One region of the Enterobacter sp. Li2LvB3 genome, then DNA from elsewhere that is predicted to be linked to it. Evidence: predicted binding sites of a transcription regulator. Region 1 holds the regulator's gene; each other region holds the start of a gene.

Region 1 (4,215 bases):
GCCAGGGTAACATCTGCTGCCCCTGCCATTTTTGCAGCGCCGCACGGCAACCGTAACCGCCCACCAGGAAGGCGATAGTCTGTGGAACATAGCTCAGGCCGATGGCCGCCGGGCTGTACCCCATATCGTGCAGAATAAAGGGTGAGCCGGTCAGCCATGCAAAGAAGCTGGCTGAACAGGCGGCGTAGATAAGCACGTTGCCGCGGTACGCTTTGGTGCGCAGCAAAGAGGTAAAGGTAATTGGCTTCGCTTCCGGATGTGTCTCTTTTTTATGCGCAGGTTTCAGGGCGAATGCGGGCAGCATCAGCACCAGAGTGATGGCAAACAGGGTGGCGAAAATCGCCTGCCAGTCGAAATGCGCCAGGATCCAACTGCCCAGCAGTGGTGCAAGCGCGGGAGAGAGGCCAACCAGCGGCATAATAGTGGCAAAAATTCGATTGGTCCGTGAAGCCGGATAGTAATCCGTCACCAGCGCCTGCCAGGTGACCGCTGCGGCACAAACGCCGACGGCCTGAACAAAACGCAGCACCAGTAACCAGGTTGCATCGCGTACCCACAACATCCCAAGACAGCCTACGGCAAAAATTGCCAGACCCAGTAACAGCACTGGTTTACGACCAAAACGGTCGGAGAGCGGCCCCCACAGCAGCTGTGCAAAGGCAAAACCGGCGAGGAACAAACTCAGGCTGGCGCTAATGGCCGCGGCAGGCGTTTGCAAATCTTCCTGCATTGCAGCGAATGCGGGTAAGTACATATCGGTAGCTAAAAAGCCCAGCACGCTTAAGCCGCCGAGCCAGACTAAAAAACCTTTCCTGGGTTGCATTGTTTTATTCTCCTTAAGGAGGCAGGGTACGTTGGCGCAGAGTGTAGGGAGTGCAAAGCGGCTTGTGAAACGCTAATATTTGGCGGGTGCATTCAAATTTTTTGCAGGCAGAAAATGTGGTCAGATTATTCTCTTGAAGTTGTGGATGCTGTCGCCCGTAACGGCAGCTTCAGCGGAGCCGCGCAGGAACTACACCGCGTCCCCTCGGCCATTAGCTACACGGTGCGTCAGCTTGAGGAGTGGCTGGCCGTTCCGCTGTTTGAACGCCGCCATCGCGACGTGGAGTTAACGCCTGCCGGGGCGTGGTTTTTGAAAGAAGGGCGTTCTGTTATCAAAAAAATGCAGATCACTCGTGAACAGTGTCAGCAGATTGCTAATGGCTGGCGAGGTCATCTTTCTATTGCGGTGGATAACATCGTAAAACCTGAACGTACCCGGCAGATGATTGTCGATTTTTATCGCCACTTCTCCGATGTCGAGCTGCGGGTATCGCAGGAAGTCTTTAACGGTGTCTGGGATGCGCTGGCAGATGGCAGGGCAGAGATGGCGATCGGCGCAACACAGGCCATACCCGTTGGGGGACGTTACGCATTTCGCGATATGGGAATGTTAAGCTGGAAATGCGTGGTGGCAAGCGATCACCCGCTGGCGGCAATGGCAGGGCCGTTAAGCGATGATACCCTGCGTAACTGGCCATCGCTGGTACTGGAAGATACGTCACGCTCGTTACCCAAGCGTGTGACCTGGCTTCTGGATAACCAGCGACGGGTGATTGCGCCCGACTGGGAATCCTCCGCGACCTGCCTTTCTGCCGGGTTGTGTGTGGCAATGGTGCCGGTCCATTTTGCCAGACCACGAATCGATGCCGGGGAGTGGGTTGCCCTTGAGCTTGAAAACCCATTCCCGGACGCGGCCTGTTGTCTGACCTGGCAGCAAAGTGACGTATCGCCCGCGATGGCCTGGCTGCTGGATTACCTGGGGGACAGTGAAACGCTGAACAGGGAGTGGTTACGGGAGCCAGATTAACTGGCTCCGTACACGATTAACGGCGGTAGTCGCGGAAAGGACCGTCCGCCACGGAGCGACGTTCGATAAGACGCGGGTGGACTTCAATTGACTGCGACTCTTCACGTTTGTTAACGATCCTGTCCATCAGCATGTTGAAGGCTGTTTCACCCAGAGAATCTTTCGGCTGATGAATAGTGGTCAGCGCCGGGGTGAAGAAACGCGCGTTGCGCACGTTGTCATACCCGATCACAGAAATATCCTGCGGTACGCGCAAACCCAGCTCATCGGCAGCACAAAGCGCACCCATCGCCATAATATCGCCACCGCAGAAGACAGCAGTCGGACGATGCGGTTGGGAGACTATTTGCTGCATTGCGCGGTAACCGGATTCAGGCTCAAAGTCACCCTGAACAATCCAGTTTTCTGGAACGGTGATCAGTGCTTCTTCCATGGCTTTCATAAATCCGGCCAGACGGCCTGCACCGGTGTTACGCTCCAGTGGACCTGGAATCACGCCAATCTCGCGGTGACCCCGTTCTACCAGATAACGACCGGCCATGTAACCGCCTTCAAAGGCGTTATCGATTACTGAGTCAGTAAAATCGGCGTGCGCTTCACCCCAGTCCATCACCACCATTGGGATGTGACGGTACTCTTCCAGCATGGAGAGCACAGAATCCGGGTATTCGGAACACATGACCAGCAGGCCATCCACGCGTTTTTGCGCCATCATTGACAGATAAGCGCGCTGTTTCTCATGGTTGTTCCACGCGTTACCCAGGATCAGGGTATAGCCTTTCTGGAAGCAGTTTTTCTCGACCGCCTCGATTATCTCTGCGAAATATGCAGCTTCGCTGCTGGTGGCCAGCAAACCAATGGATTTGGTGTGATTAACTTTAAGGCTACGTGCGACCGCGCTTGGCGAATAGTGCAGTTCTTTGATCGCCGCCCAGACGGCATTACGCGTCTCTTCCGCTACAAAACGGGTTTTGTTAATTACATGTGATACGGTTGTAGTGGAAACGTTTGCGCGTTTTGCCACGTCTTTAATTGTTGCCATTAAATGTCACTCCAGACCATATCCTAAGCTCCTGAAAAACTTGAAGGTAAACGTTTGCCTTCTCTCACCCTTATCACGCAATCTGGAATTGCGACACGCCGGGAAAACGACACAGGACGTCAGGAGGGGGTCAATGGCCGGTACGCTAATAAATTTAGCGTGGAATTTTGTCCTATCTTGATGAAAAGGGGAAGAGCAAAAGTGGATATCAGTTTAAATCCAGGAAGATTTTTGACGTAAACTGTGTAAAAATGAGCAAGCTCACTTTTCGTAAGGTGATTAAAAGGAGAAAAATTGATGAGTACCGATCTTAAGTTTTCGCTGACGACCACCGTTATCGTGCTGGCACTGATTGTTGCAGCTGGTCTGACGGCTGTATTGCACTGATTTACGCGGGGGGAGAGTTCTCTCCCTCCACATTCCTCGCTGATTGTTACTTCTCCGGCAATAATCTTTTGCCAAATTGTTAACTTCTCATTTTTTGTGATTGGTGTCATGCTTTTTGCTTCTTTGTTCTGTGTCGCGGTACGACACGGCATCCGGAGTTGACTCATGAAAATCAATTATCCTCTGCTGGCCCTGGCGATTGGCGCTTTTGGGATTGGCACCACCGAATTTTCCCCGATGGGGTTATTGCCTGTTATCGCCCGGGGTGTAGACGTCTCTATCCCGGCGGCCGGTATGCTGATTAGCGCCTACGCGATTGGCGTGATGGTAGGGGCACCGTTAATGACGTTGCTGCTTTCACACCGTGCGCGCCGTAATGCGCTGATTTTCCTGATGGCTATTTTTACCCTGGGGAATGTGCTTTCCGCGCTTTCACCGGATTACACGACGCTGATGTTGTCACGTATCCTGACCAGCCTTAACCACGGTGCCTTCTTCGGACTGGGCTCGGTGGTTGCAGCAAGCGTTGTACCTAAACATAAGCAGGCCAGCGCCGTGGCAACCATGTTTATGGGTCTGACCATTGCCAACATCGGCGGTGTACCTGCGGCCACGTGGCTGGGTGAAGCGATCGGCTGGCGTATGTCGTTCCTGGCAACCGCTGCACTGGGCGTGATTGCTATGGTCGCACTGTTCTTCTCGTTGCCAAAAGGCAGCGCAGGCGAACGCCCTGATGTACGCAAAGAGCTGTCCGTGCTGGTTCGTCCTCAGGTATTGTCTGCGCTGCTGACCACCGTGCTGGGGGCTGGGGCGATGTTCACGCTCTATACCTATATTTCGCCCGTGCTGCACGACATTACTCATGTCACGCCGGTCTTTATTACCGCGATGCTGGTGCTGATTGGCGTAGGGTTCTCTATCGGTAACTACCTGGGCG
Region 2 (4,215 bases), on a different contig from region 1:
TAGCCCGGAAAAAGGACAAAAACACCCTTCCGGCGAGCCGCTGAAAACCCTTCAGTCGTTCCGCACCGCGCAGGATAATGGCGATGTTGATTTCGGGCAGAACTTAATCCCTCGCTCCAGCGGCGTGATCCGCGTGGGCGATGAGATAGAAATTCTCGCGCGCGGGCCGGCCAAAGTGTATGGCTCAGGCCAGGAAGAAGAGTTTGTTGATGTCGAAATGGAACCCACTTCAGTGGTGGATATTCAGTGGCAAGGGCAAGTCATCCGGGGCAACAACCAGCAGGTTTTACTTGAACAGCTGGAACAAGCGGGAATACGCGTTCCCTACTCGTGCCGCGCCGGGATTTGCGGGTGCTGTCGCATCAGGCTGGTAGAAGGTGAAGTGAGTGCGCTGAAGAAATCGGCCATCGGGGATGACGGCACCATTTTGTGTTGCAGCTGTATTCCGAAAACGTCGATACAGCTGGAAGCTTAAACGGCCTGCTCGAGGCTGAAGGTATCAACACGCAGTTGGGGTTTCAGCCTGTCGTTCATCACTTTGATTGCGTCACCCAACTGCATCACCCGCCCGGCGATTGTCACGCCGGGTTGCGCCAGTAAACAGAGCGCGGCATTTTCGCCAGGCTCTACCACCAGCAAACTCACCTCTTCGGCGGTATCGCTAAGATTGACGCTGGCGGCGTCCCCGGTGACTGGCTCCCAGCTCATGCCATGCGCCTGAAAATGCCAGCTTTTTGGCATCTGCGGTTTCAGAAAACGGATTGCGACCAGCGCGTTTAATACCAGCTCAGCGCGCTGCTCTTTAGAGAGTTCCAGGTCGCGGCATTTCTCTTCAAACGAGAAATAGAGTGCGGCATCGTCAACGCAAAAACCTGACGGCGCGAAAGCATCAGGGGTCAGCATTCGGCGGGCAAAACGAGAACGAAACAACATACCATTGGCTAAATCGAGCATCATGCGGTCATGCTCATCGCAAAAATACCAGCGCCAGTTATCGTCAGGTTTAATTCGCATTTTTCTCTCCCGTCCCCAAACGCCCTGTTCTAAAAATGTCCTGATTGTAGCTTCGTTTATAACATCAATAATAAAAGACCATAATGTTTAAATAAGCAACAATGACGGAATATAAAACAACCAGGGCTGGAAATAAAGCCCTGGTTGTCTGATAAGGGAGAAAAGATTAGATGTGAGTAACGATTTCTTTAATCAACTGTGGGCCTTTAAAAATAAAGCCGGAATAAATTTGCACGATAGTCGCACCTGCCGCTATCTTCTCGCGCGCTGCGATGACAGAGTCGATACCACCCACACCAATAATTGGCAGACGTCCGTTTAATTCGGCTGACAAGGCACGAATAATTTCGGTGCTTTTTAATTGTACCGGACGGCCACTTAAGCCACCGGCCTCGTCACAGTTTTTCATTCCCTGAACCAGAGAACGATCGAGCGTAGTATTGGTTGCAATCACACCATCAATATTATGGCGAACTAAACTGTCAGCAACCTGGATCAATTCTTCGGGAGAAAGATCCGGGGCGATCTTAACCGCGACTGGCACATATTTATGGTGGATCGCCTGCAACTCATTTTGCTTATTTTTAATGGCACTAAGCAGGTCGTCAAGCGCTTCGCCATATTGTAAAGAACGCAGCCCCGGGGTATTTGGTGAAGAAATGTTCACCGCGATATAACCGGCGTAGGCATAGACTTTTTCCATACAAATCAGATAGTCATCTTTACCTTGCTCCACTGGCGTATCTTTATTTTTGCCAATATTGATGCCTAATACACCGTCAAAATGCGATTTTTTGACGTTCTCGACCAGATGATCAACACCAAGGTTATTAAAGCCCATACGGTTGATCAGCCCCTCGGCAGCGACCAGGCGGAACAGGCGCGGTTTATCGTTACCCGGCTGTGGGCGCGGCGTCACCGTCCCGATTTCAATGGAGCCAAACCCCATCGCACCGAGGGCATCAATACACTCGCCATTTTTGTCCAGCCCGGCCGCCAGGCCCAGTGGGTTCTTGAAGGTCAGTCCCATGCACTGCACAGGTTTTTCCGGCACGTTCTGACGCACCAGTGCTTCCAGTGGCGTACCGGTAATACGGCGTAATTGCTGGAATGTAAATTCATGAGCGCGCTCAGGATCGAGCTGGAAAAGGGCTTTACGAACGAAGGGGTAGTACATGAACTCTCCTGGATTCCCGGTGTGCAAACCGGGAGGGGATTATGTGCGATCCTGCCCGGAAAGGGAATTGACCTGCGGCAAAAAAAACGCGCAAAACGCAATCGTTTCCCTCGCAGCACACTTCTTATGCAGTTTATGGCATTTAAATTGCGGATAAATCATTTAGTGGAATAACCCCTCGGTGTCACACTCCTGAAAATTGTTATGAATGTTAGATAAAAGCAAACAATTAGTTATAAGGAGCAAACATGCGTGTCATTACCCTGGCAGGAAGTCCACGTTTCCCTTCGCGCTCCAGTGCGCTACTGGAATATGCCCGCGAAAAGTTGAATAGCCTGGATATCGAAGTGTGCCACTGGAATCTGCACAACTTCGCCCCGGAAGACCTGCTTTATGCCCGCTTTGACAGCCCGGCGCTCAAAACTCTGATCGAACAGCTCAAAGGCGCAGACGGTTTAATTGTGGCAACGCCAATATATAAAGCCTCTTTTTCTGGCGCCCTGAAAACGTTACTCGACCTGCTGCCAGAACGCGCGCTGGACGGCAAAGTGGTGCTACCACTGGCGACAGGCGGTACGGTTGCACATTTGCTGGCGGTTGATTACGCCCTGAAACCGGTACTGAGTGCGTTAAAAGCACAGGAGATCCTGCACGGCGTCTTTGCTGATGATTCTCAGGTTATCGACTATCAGCACAAACCGCACTTCACGCCGAATCTGCAAACCCGCCTGGACAGCGCGCTGGAAACCTTCTGGCAGGCCCTGCACCGCCGCGATGTACAGGTACCTGCATTTAGCCAGCCGCAAGGAGTTGCTCATGTTTAAACACTTAACCCGCATAGGACTGGCTGGGTTGCTGACCCTCTCTGCACTGGCTCACTCGGCGGAAACTGCGCCGGAGAGTCTGCGCATTGGTTATCAGAAAGGCAGCGTCAGTATGGTGTTGGCGAAAAGTCATCAGTTGCTGGAAAAACGCTTCCCGAACACAACCTTCTCCTGGGTGGAATTCCCGGCCGGGCCACAGATGCTGGAAGCCCTTAACGTGGGCAGTATCGATCTGGGCAGTACCGGCGATATTCCGCCTATTTTCGCGCAGGCTGCCGGTGCGGACCTGGTGTATGTCGGTGTAGAGCCGCCCAAGCCGAAAGCGGAAGTGATTCTGGTACCAGAAAATAGCGCCATTAAGAACGTTGCTGAACTTAAAGGTCATAAAGTGGCGTTCCAGAAAGGTTCCAGCTCGCATAACCTGCTGCTGCGCGCATTGCAGGAGGCCGGGCTTAAATTCACCGATATTCAACCGGTTTATCTGACTCCTGCCGATGCCCGTGCGGCGTTCCAGCAGGGCAACGTTGATGCATGGGCAATCTGGGATCCGTATTACTCGGCGGCGTTACTTCAGGGTGGCGTGCGGGTGCTTAAAGACGGCAGCACGCTGAAACAGACCGGATCATTCTATCTTGCCGCGCGTCCATATGCGGAAAAGAACGGTGCTTTTGTTCAGGGTGTTCTCGACACCTTTACCCAGGCGGATGCACTGACGCAAAGCCAGCGCCAGGAAAGTATCACGTTGCTGGCCAAAACCATGGGATTGCCTGAACCGGTTATTGCCAGCTACCTGGATCACCGTCCACCCACCACCATTAAGCCTGTCGACGCACACGTGGCAGCGCTTCAGCAACAAACCGCCGATCTCTTTTATCAAAACCACCTTGTTCCAAAACAGGTGAATATACGCGATCGCATCTGGCAACCCACTGCTACACAAGGAACGAAATCATGAGTCTGAATCTTTTCTGGTTTTTACCCACCCATGGTGATGGACACTATCTTGGTACAGAAGAGGGTTCCCGCCCGGTCGATCACGGCTATTTGCAGCAGATAGCCCAGGCAGCAGACCGCATCGGTTTTACCGGTGTGCTGATCCCTACCGGGCGTTCCTGTGAAGATGCCTGGCTGGTGGCCGCGTCGATGATCCCGGTGACTCAGCGTTTGAAATTCCTGGTCGCGCTGCGCCCGAGCGTGGTC
Region 3 (4,215 bases), on a different contig from region 1:
GGCGTAGGACGCAGCGACTTCCCGCGCGGTGACCACGGTCAGTTGATTCAGTCGATTAAACAGAAATTATTGCCGCTGGGCGATGATGTGACGTTTATTCCTGGACATGGCCCGATGTCGACGCTGGGTTACGAGCGTATACACAACCCGTTCCTCCAGGATGAAATGCCTGTCTGGTAAGCCAGATTAAATAAAAAAAGCCTGCATGATGCAGGCTTTTTTATTGGTCGGGTGCGTGAAAACATCACCCGACGGATTGTTACAGCACAGCGACAATCGCTTCGCACAGCGGCGCCATGTTGTCTGGTGTCATGCCGGCAACGTTAACACGGCCTGAAGCCACCGCGTAAACGCCAAACTCTTCACGCAGACGCAGAACCTGTTCTTTGGTCAGGCCGCTGAAAGAGAACATGCCGTTCTGTTTGATAATAAAGCTGAAGTCGCGGTCAGCGCCTTTCTCAGCCAGGGTGTTCACAAACAGCAGACGCATACGCTGGATGCGCTGGCGCATATCGTTCAGCTCTTGTTCCCAGATTGCACGCAGGGCGTCGTTGCTCAGGATGGTCGCGACCACCGATGCACCGTGCGCTGGTGGGTTAGAGTAGTTAGCGCGGATCACAGACTTCATCTGGCTGAATGCGCGATCAACAGTTTGCTCATCAGCGGCAACCAGCGTACATGCACCTACACGCTCGTTGTACAGGCCGAAGTTCTTGGAGTAGGAGCTTGCAACAATCAATTCCTGATGCACAGCAGCGAAGGCACGCAGGCCTTCAGCATCTTCTTCCAGACCACGGGCAAAGCCCTGGTATGCGAAGTCGAACAGCGGCAGCCAACCTTTTTCAACGGACAGTTTAGCCAGTTGTTCCCACTGTTCCAGCGTAGGATCGATACCCGTTGGGTTATGGCAGCAGCCGTGGAACAGCACCACGTCTCCAGCTTGTGCTTCGCTCAGGCTGGCCAGCAGGCCATCGAAGTCGAGAGCGTGTTTTGCTGCGTCGTAGTAAGCGTATTCACACACTTCCAGACCCGCAGAGTTAAACACGCTTTTGTGGTTCGGCCAGCTTGGATTGCTAACCCACACACGTTTAACAGAGGTATTTTTTGCCAGGAAATCCGCCGCAACACGCAGCGCGCCAGTACCGCCAGGGGTCTGCGCAGTGCGGGCACGCTTATCGGTCACGATCGCGTTGCCTTTTCCGAACAGCAGTTCCTGAGTGCAACGACCAAATTCAGGGATACCATCAATACCGAGGTAGTTTTTGGTGGTTTCGTTTTCCAGCAGATACTGCTCAGCTTTTTTAACGCTGGTCAGTACCGGAGTCTTGCCGGTTTCATCTTTATATACACCAATACCCAGGTTGATTTTGCCAGGGCGGTCATCGGCACGAAACAGATCGGCCAGGCCCAGAATTGGGTCGGCAGGAGCGGCGGTAATGTTCTCAAACATGACGAAGTTCCATTGTGATTACAGGAGTGAAATCCGCTATCAGGTTAACGGTAGATTTACAAAATGCCAACCGTTTGCGACAAAAAGCGTGCGGCTTTTCAAAAGTCGCCATTATTTACTATCAGACATAAAAAAACAGGGCCGAAGCCCTGTTTCTTAAGCATAGAACAAAGTGGTGTACTGATTAGAACTGGTAGGTCACAGCCATTGCAACCTGGTCGTCTTTACCGTTCACGATACCAACGTTACGAGAGTAAGAGGTGTCGTCGATCAGGTTCAGCTGGTAGTCAACATAAACGTTGAAGTTTTTGTTGAAGTAGTAAGTTGCACCCAGTTCAACAAATTTCTGCAGGTCAGCATCGCCGCCATTGAAGGTGCCACGCTGAGACAGGTTTTTACCTTTAGACTGAACGTAAGACACGGAAGGACGCAGACCGAAGTCGAACTGGTACTGAGCGATCACTTCGAAGTTCTGAGTTTTGTTCGCGAATGAACCGTCAGCTTCACGAGTCATGTTGCGGGTTTCAGCATAGGTGGTTGCCAGGTAGATGTTGTTAGCATCGTATTTAGCACCAACAGCCCATGCTTCAGCTTTGTCGCCTTTGCCGTCAGCAGTCTGAAGGTTGGTACGGTCAGAGTTGCTGTATGCACCGATCAGACCGAAGCCTTCACCGAATTCGTAACCAACAGAGGTACCGAAGCCGTCACCGTTAGCGGTTTTAACGTCAGTACGGTCGTTTTTACCCTGATACTGCAGGCCCAGGCTCAGACCATCAACCAGACCGAAGAAGTCAGTGTTGCGGTAGGTCAGAACGCCAGTAGTACGGCCAGTCATGAAGTTATCAGAGTAGTTAGCCCAGGTCATACCGGAGAAAGAAGGTGCCATATCGGTCAGACCTTCTACATCGTATACGATACCGTAGTTACGGCCGTAGTCGATAGAACCAGCATCACCGGCTTTCAGGCCAGCGAACGCCAGACGGGTACGCTGAGTCTGGTTGCTTTCTGCCTGGCTTGCCAGAGCACGGTATTCCCACTGACCGTAACCAGTCAGTTGGTCATTGATTTGAGTTTCGCCTTTGAAACCGATCTGTGCATAGGTGTTGTCGCTGCTGTCGGTGTTGTCACCAGAGGTAACGAAGTCATGCTCACCAACAACTTTCCCGTACAGATCCAGTTTGTTGCCGTTTTTGTTATAGATTTCTGCAGCGTTAGCTGCACCGGCTACCAGCAGAGCAGGGATAACCACTGCCAGGATATTGCGCTTCATCATTATTTATTACCCTCATTGGTTTTTTTATGACACTCGCCACTGCCGTCAATAAATTCTGTCAATAAATATTTCCGGAACTATTGATGAGAGTTTGGTGTCTTTATGTATCTGACAGGCATCTTTCCATTCATAGAACCGTTTCGCTAGCCTGAAAATGCTACAATTCTAAAGATTGAGTAACAAAAAGAAATAATGTGTAAGAATTTGTGTATTTTAAGGAACTTTGTGAACCACCTCAAATTTCAGAACTGATTGGCTAATTAAAAGCCTGGTTCTTTCCTATGTATATGAATTGCTTATGCTTAATTTGGATAAAGGCAATTCATATAAACAGAAGTTAAACGACTCGTTTTTTCTTATGACCGCTACCAGCCTTCTGGATGGCTGTGAATGCGGTTGAAATTTGTGCTAAAGCATCAGGAATGCATTAAGCGCAATAAGAGTGTGGTTTATTTTTTGTTCACAGATATTTCGTGGAAACAAAACGTAACAGGTAGAGGTTATGACGGGGTTGTAGTTTAAAGATGCTGACTTTCAACTGACGAAAACTGACAAAGCAGAATAAAATAATGGCCAGCAATTGCTGGCCATTTTAATTAACGCGGAATTAGAAGCTTGCGTTACGCGGGGTACGCGGGAATGGAATCACGTCACGCACGTTCTGAACGCCGGTCACGTAAGCGATCAGACGCTCGAAGCCCAGACCGAAACCGGAGTGAGGCACAGTGCCGTAACGACGCAGGTCGCGATACCAGCTGTAATCAGCCGGGTTCAGACCCATCTCTTCCATACGGGCATCCAGCACGTCCAGACGCTCTTCACGCTGAGAGCCACCGATGATTTCACCGATACCCGGTGCCAGCACGTCCATCGCAGCAACGGTTTTACCGTCTTCGTTAAGGCGCATGTAGAAGGCCTTAATGTCTTTCGGATAGTTTTTAACAACTACCGGTGCTTTGAAGTGCTTCTCTGCCAGGTAACGCTCATGCTCGGAAGAGAGATCGACGCCCCAGTAAACCGGGTTCTCGAACGTCTCGCCGCATTTTTCGAGGATGGCGACCGCGTCGGTGTAATCCACCTGCGCGAAGTCAGCCGAAACAAAACGCTCCAGACGGGCAATTGCGTCGTTATCAACACGCTCGGCGAAGAATTTCATGTCATCAGCGCGTTCTTCCAGAACCGCTTTGAACACGTACTTAAGCATCGCCTCTGCCAGACCCGCAACATCATTCAGGTCAGCAAACGCCACTTCTGGCTCCAGCATCCAGAATTCCGCCAGGTGACGGCTGGTGTTGGAGTTTTCCGCACGGAAGGTTGGGCCGAAGGTGTAGATCTTAGACAGCGCACAGGCGTAAGTTTCGCCGTTGAGCTGGCCGGACACCGTCAGGAAGGCCTCTTTGCCGAAGAAATCTTTGTCGTAATCGATTTTGCCTTCAGGTGTACGTGGCAGGTTTTCCATATCCAGCGTGGATACGCGGAACATCTCGCCTGC
Region 4 (4,215 bases), on a different contig from region 1:
GCGCGTTTTTACCCAGCACGTTACCTGCCTCTGGCTGCCACGGGCTCACGCCGCCCGTCACTTTCTGCGCGCTCAGATCCCAGTCGGTATTCGGGCTGTTAAAGGCCATGTTGTTTAACTGCAAGCGGTCTGCCTGGAAGGGCAGAGGCGCCGTTTGCGGAGAGAGATTCAGCGTTCCGTCATACAGGGTGATGGTATCCACGTGCAGCGGATCGGTTATCTGGCGGCTGCTTAAACCGATATCTACTTTTTTCGCCACCAGAGTGGCGGGTTTGCCGTCGCGGCCAAAGGTGATGTTTTCCAGAATGATGTGGGAAGGTGACGAGAAGCGATGATCCATCTGGTCGAAACTGAGTTCGTAATCGGTATTGACCGTGACCCAGCTACTGACCTCAGACGCACCCCAGCGAGTCTGGAGCAGGAAATAGAACGCCAGAACCACAATTAACAGGGCTATCAGAAGATAAACGAGCAGCTTTCCAATAAATTTCATGGTCTTCCATCCCGCGAAACGCACATAAAGGAGTTATGCACGATTTATGCGCAATGCTCAAGGCGGGAATGGTGTAATTAGATGTCACGGCAGGCATTGACTGCCTGCCGTGATGGCGATCAATTTTTTTCAGGCGGGAAAACGAGGTTCAGTACGATGGCCGTAATACCGCCAGCCGCGATGCCGGAAGAGAGCAGGTTTTTCAGCCAGTCTGGTGCGAACTGAAGGATCAGCGGCTGCTGAGAAACACCCAGGCCGACAGCCAGAGACAGCGCGATAATCATGATCGCACGGCGATTCAGCGGCTCGCGCGAGACAATGCGCACACCCGATGCGGCGATAGTCCCGAACATCACAAGCGTTGCGCCGCCAAGCACAGGCTCAGGAATGTGCTGCACAAAACCACTTACTGCCGGGAACAGGCCGAGCACGATCAGCATCAGTGCCACCACAAAACCGACGTAGCGGCTGGCAACGCCGGTCAGCTGGATCACGCCATTATTCTGGCCGAAGCAGGAGTTCGGGAAGGTGTTGAACACCGCAGAGACAAACGAGTTCAGGCCGTTTGCCAGCACGCCGCCTTTCAGGCGTTTCATGTACAGCGGGCCAGAAACTGGCTGCTCAGAGACATCAGACGTCGCCGTAATATCACCGATGGTTTCCAGCGAGGTGATCATAAAGACCAGCATCAGCGGCACCAGTAGACCCCAGTCAATGCCCAGGCCGTAGTACAGCGGGGTCGGGATGGTGATTAATGCACTGCTGGTGGGGGCAGTATTTTCCGGCAGCATCCCCAGCGCCCATGCCAGCAGATAACCGGCAGCCATGGCGATCACCAGTGACGCGACGCGCAGGTAAGGGTTACGCTGACGGTTAAGCAGAATAATGATCGCCAGCACCACGCCTGCCAGCAGCAGGTTTTTCGGTGCGCCGAAGGTATGGTCGGCCATTGCGCCATAACCGCCGCCGATGGAGGTCAGGCCAACCTGAATCAGAGACAGGCCGATAATCATCACTACCACGCCGGACACCAGTGGGGTGATCACGCGGCGCGCCAGGTGCAGAACGCGGGAGATAACCATTTCCGTGCAGCTTGCCAGCATCAGGGTGCCGAACAGGGCTGCCATCATGGTCGGGACATCTGCACCACCGGTTTTCAGCGCCGTGCCGCCCATAATCAGCGGTGCCACAAAGTTAAAACTGGTGCCCTGAATCGACAGCAAGCCCGAACCCACCGGACCCCACGCTTTAATCTGAATAATCGAGGCCACGCCAGAGGCGAACAGGGACATGCTGATGATGTGTTGTGTGTCCTGAGCCGGTAAACCAAGCGCCTGGCAAATCAGCAGAGCAGGCGTGATCACCGCAACAAACATCGCCAGTAAATGCTGACAAGCGGCAAACAGGGTTTGAGGCAGTGGTGGGCGATCTTCAAGGCGGTAGATCAATTCACTGTTTTGCGGCTGCGCAATCGGTTGCGCATCGGGAGACTCTATGGTGTTAACGGACATCGGCAGCAATCCCACGGTAGAAAAGCGGGCATTTTATCTGACCAGTTGGTAAAAGCAAACGATTGCCAGCAAAAAAAGATAAGAAAATCTGCCGCTATGGGCACCTTTTTTACACGCCGTCAGGAAAAAAAATTACACTTTTTACGCGGGTGGCTCATGACGAGCGCAAACCCGCCAGGATAACGCCGCGTGTGAGTGGAATACGCGCAGAATAAGGAGCCCTCTATGATTCACCTCGATACGTTGTCGACACTTGTTGCCGCAACGCTGGTCTTACTGCTTGGCCGTAAACTGGTACACAGTGTTTCCCTTCTCAAGAAGTACACCATTCCTGAACCCGTTGCCGGTGGATTACTGGTGGCGCTGGCCCTGCTGGTGCTGAAAAAAAGCATGGGCTGGGAAATTGATTTTGATATGTCCCTGAAAGACCCGCTGATGCTGGCTTTCTTTGCCACCATCGGCCTGAATGCCAACCTGGCGAGCCTGCGCGCGGGCGGTAAAGTGCTCGGCGTATTTTTGATTGTGGTGGTTGGGCTGCTGCTGATGCAAAACGCTATCGGTATCGGCATGGCCACGCTGCTGGGGCTGGATCCGCTGATGGGACTGCTGGCAGGGTCAATCACGCTGTCTGGTGGACATGGCACCGGTGCCGCGTGGAGCAAGCTGTTCATTGAGCGTTACGGCTTTGAAAACGCAACGGAAGTGGCGATGGCCTGCGCAACCTTCGGCCTGGTGCTGGGCGGGTTGATTGGTGGCCCGGTGGCGCGCTATCTGGTGAAGCACTCTACTACGCCAGATGGCAGACCGGACGATGAACTGGTGCCCACGGCGTTTGAAAAGCCGGATGTCGGGCGCAGTATTACTTCGCTGGTGCTGATTGAAACCATCGCGATGATTGCCATCTGCCTGACCATGGGCAAAGTGGTTGCGCAATGGCTGGCAGGCTCCGCATTTGAACTGCCGACATTTGTTTGCGTGCTGTTTGTCGGGGTGGTGCTGAGTAACGGTCTGGCCGCAATGGGCTTCTACCGCGTGTTCGAACGTGCCGTTTCGGTGCTGGGTAACGTCTGCCTGTCACTGTTCCTGGCGATGGCGCTGATGAGCCTCAAGCTCTGGGAACTGGCCTCTCTGGCGCTGCCGATGGTCGCTATTCTGGCGGTTCAGGCCCTGTTTATGGCCCTGTATGCCATGTTTGTCACCTGGCGCATGATGGGTAAAAACTACGATGCTGCGGTACTGGCTGCGGGGCATTGCGGGTTTGGTCTGGGTGCGACGCCGACCGCTATTGCCAACATGCAGGCGATCACCGAGCGATTCGGTCCCTCTCATATGGCGTTTCTGGTGGTTCCGATGGTGGGGGCGTTCTTTATTGATATCGTCAACGCGCTGGTGATCAAGCTGTACCTGATGCTGCCAATGTTTGCCTGATATCAGGCGTTGGAATAGCGCTCGGTTTCAGGCATCCAGCGTTCAATAAGCGCGGTTGCCTGATCCGGGTAACGTTCATGAATATGGCGGGCAAGGCGCTGAACTTCGGGGATCATGGCCTGATCGCGCAGCAGATCGGCCACCTTGAATTCGGCGTTCCCCGTCTGGCGTGTGCCCAGCAATTCGCCCGGGCCGCGGATCTCCAGATCTTTTTGCGCAATCACGAAGCCATCGTTGCTGTCGCGTAACACCTGCAAACGCATTTGTGCCGTTTTCGAAAGCGGGGCTTTGTAGAGCAATACGCAGTGGGAAGCCACGGCACCACGCCCGACACGGCCACGCAGCTGGTGGAGTTGCGCAAGGCCAAGACGTTCCGGGTTTTCAATGATCATCAGGCTGGAGTTAGGAACATCCACGCCTACTTCAATGACAGTGGTGGCAATCAGCAAGTGCAAATCACCCTGTTTGAATGACTGCATCACCGCCTGTTTTTCGGCAGGCTTCATGCGCCCGTGAACCAGGCCCACGTTCAGCTCTGGCAGGGCCAGTTTCAGCTCTTCCCACGTTGCCTCTGCCGCCTGCGCTTCAAGCAGCTCGGATTCTTCAATCAGCGTGCAGACCCAGTACGCCTGGCGGCCTTCGTGAGTACAGGCGTTGCGTACGCGGTCGATGATATCGCTGCGGCGCGTGTCCGGGATGGCAACCGTGGTGACAGGGGTACGGCCTGGCGGCAGTTCGTCGATAGTGGAGGTGTCCAGATCGGCGTAGGCGGTCATCGCCAGG

Evidence for each region. Region 1 encodes PurR, which represses purine synthesis genes. Its sites were predicted from a motif close to CANGCAAACGTTTGCNTG; they were not measured.
Region 2: the regulator PurR is predicted to act here: its motif matches at 2,286-2,303, upstream of pyrD (quinone-dependent dihydroorotate dehydrogenase).
Region 3: the regulator PurR is predicted to act here: its motif matches at 1,514-1,531, upstream of ACS603_RS09265 (amino acid aminotransferase).
Region 4: the regulator PurR is predicted to act here: its motif matches at 2,056-2,073, upstream of ACS603_RS04885 (nucleobase:cation symporter-2 family protein).

The regions. Positions count from the first base shown of each region.
Region 1 is NZ_JBSICG010000003.1:106,860-111,074, forward strand. It holds gene punC (purine nucleoside transporter PunC) at 1-823, opposite strand, end outside; gene punR (DNA-binding transcriptional activator PunR) at 938-1,849, shown strand; gene purR (HTH-type transcriptional repressor PurR) at 1,866-2,891, opposite strand; gene cydH (cytochrome bd-I oxidase subunit CydH) at 3,189-3,278, shown strand; gene ACS603_RS03515 (MFS transporter) at 3,444-4,215, shown strand, end outside.
Region 2 is NZ_JBSICG010000009.1:47,101-51,315, reverse strand. It holds gene ACS603_RS09325 (YcbX family protein) at 1-475, shown strand, start outside; gene zapC (cell division protein ZapC) at 472-1,014, opposite strand; gene pyrD (quinone-dependent dihydroorotate dehydrogenase) at 1,181-2,191, opposite strand; gene ssuE (NADPH-dependent FMN reductase) at 2,440-3,015, shown strand; gene ACS603_RS09305 (sulfonate ABC transporter substrate-binding protein) at 3,008-3,970, shown strand; gene ssuD (FMNH2-dependent alkanesulfonate monooxygenase) at 3,967-4,215, shown strand, end outside.
Region 3 is NZ_JBSICG010000009.1:35,608-39,822, forward strand. It holds gene ACS603_RS09260 (MBL fold metallo-hydrolase) at 1-180, shown strand, start outside; gene ACS603_RS09265 (amino acid aminotransferase) at 260-1,450, opposite strand; gene ACS603_RS09270 (porin) at 1,635-2,723, opposite strand; gene asnS (asparagine--tRNA ligase) at 3,331-4,215, opposite strand, start outside.
Region 4 is NZ_JBSICG010000004.1:122,798-127,012, reverse strand. It holds gene ACS603_RS04890 (AsmA family protein) at 1-493, opposite strand, end outside; gene ACS603_RS04885 (nucleobase:cation symporter-2 family protein) at 613-2,004, opposite strand; gene gltS (sodium/glutamate symporter) at 2,230-3,432, shown strand; gene recG (ATP-dependent DNA helicase RecG) at 3,435-4,215, opposite strand, start outside.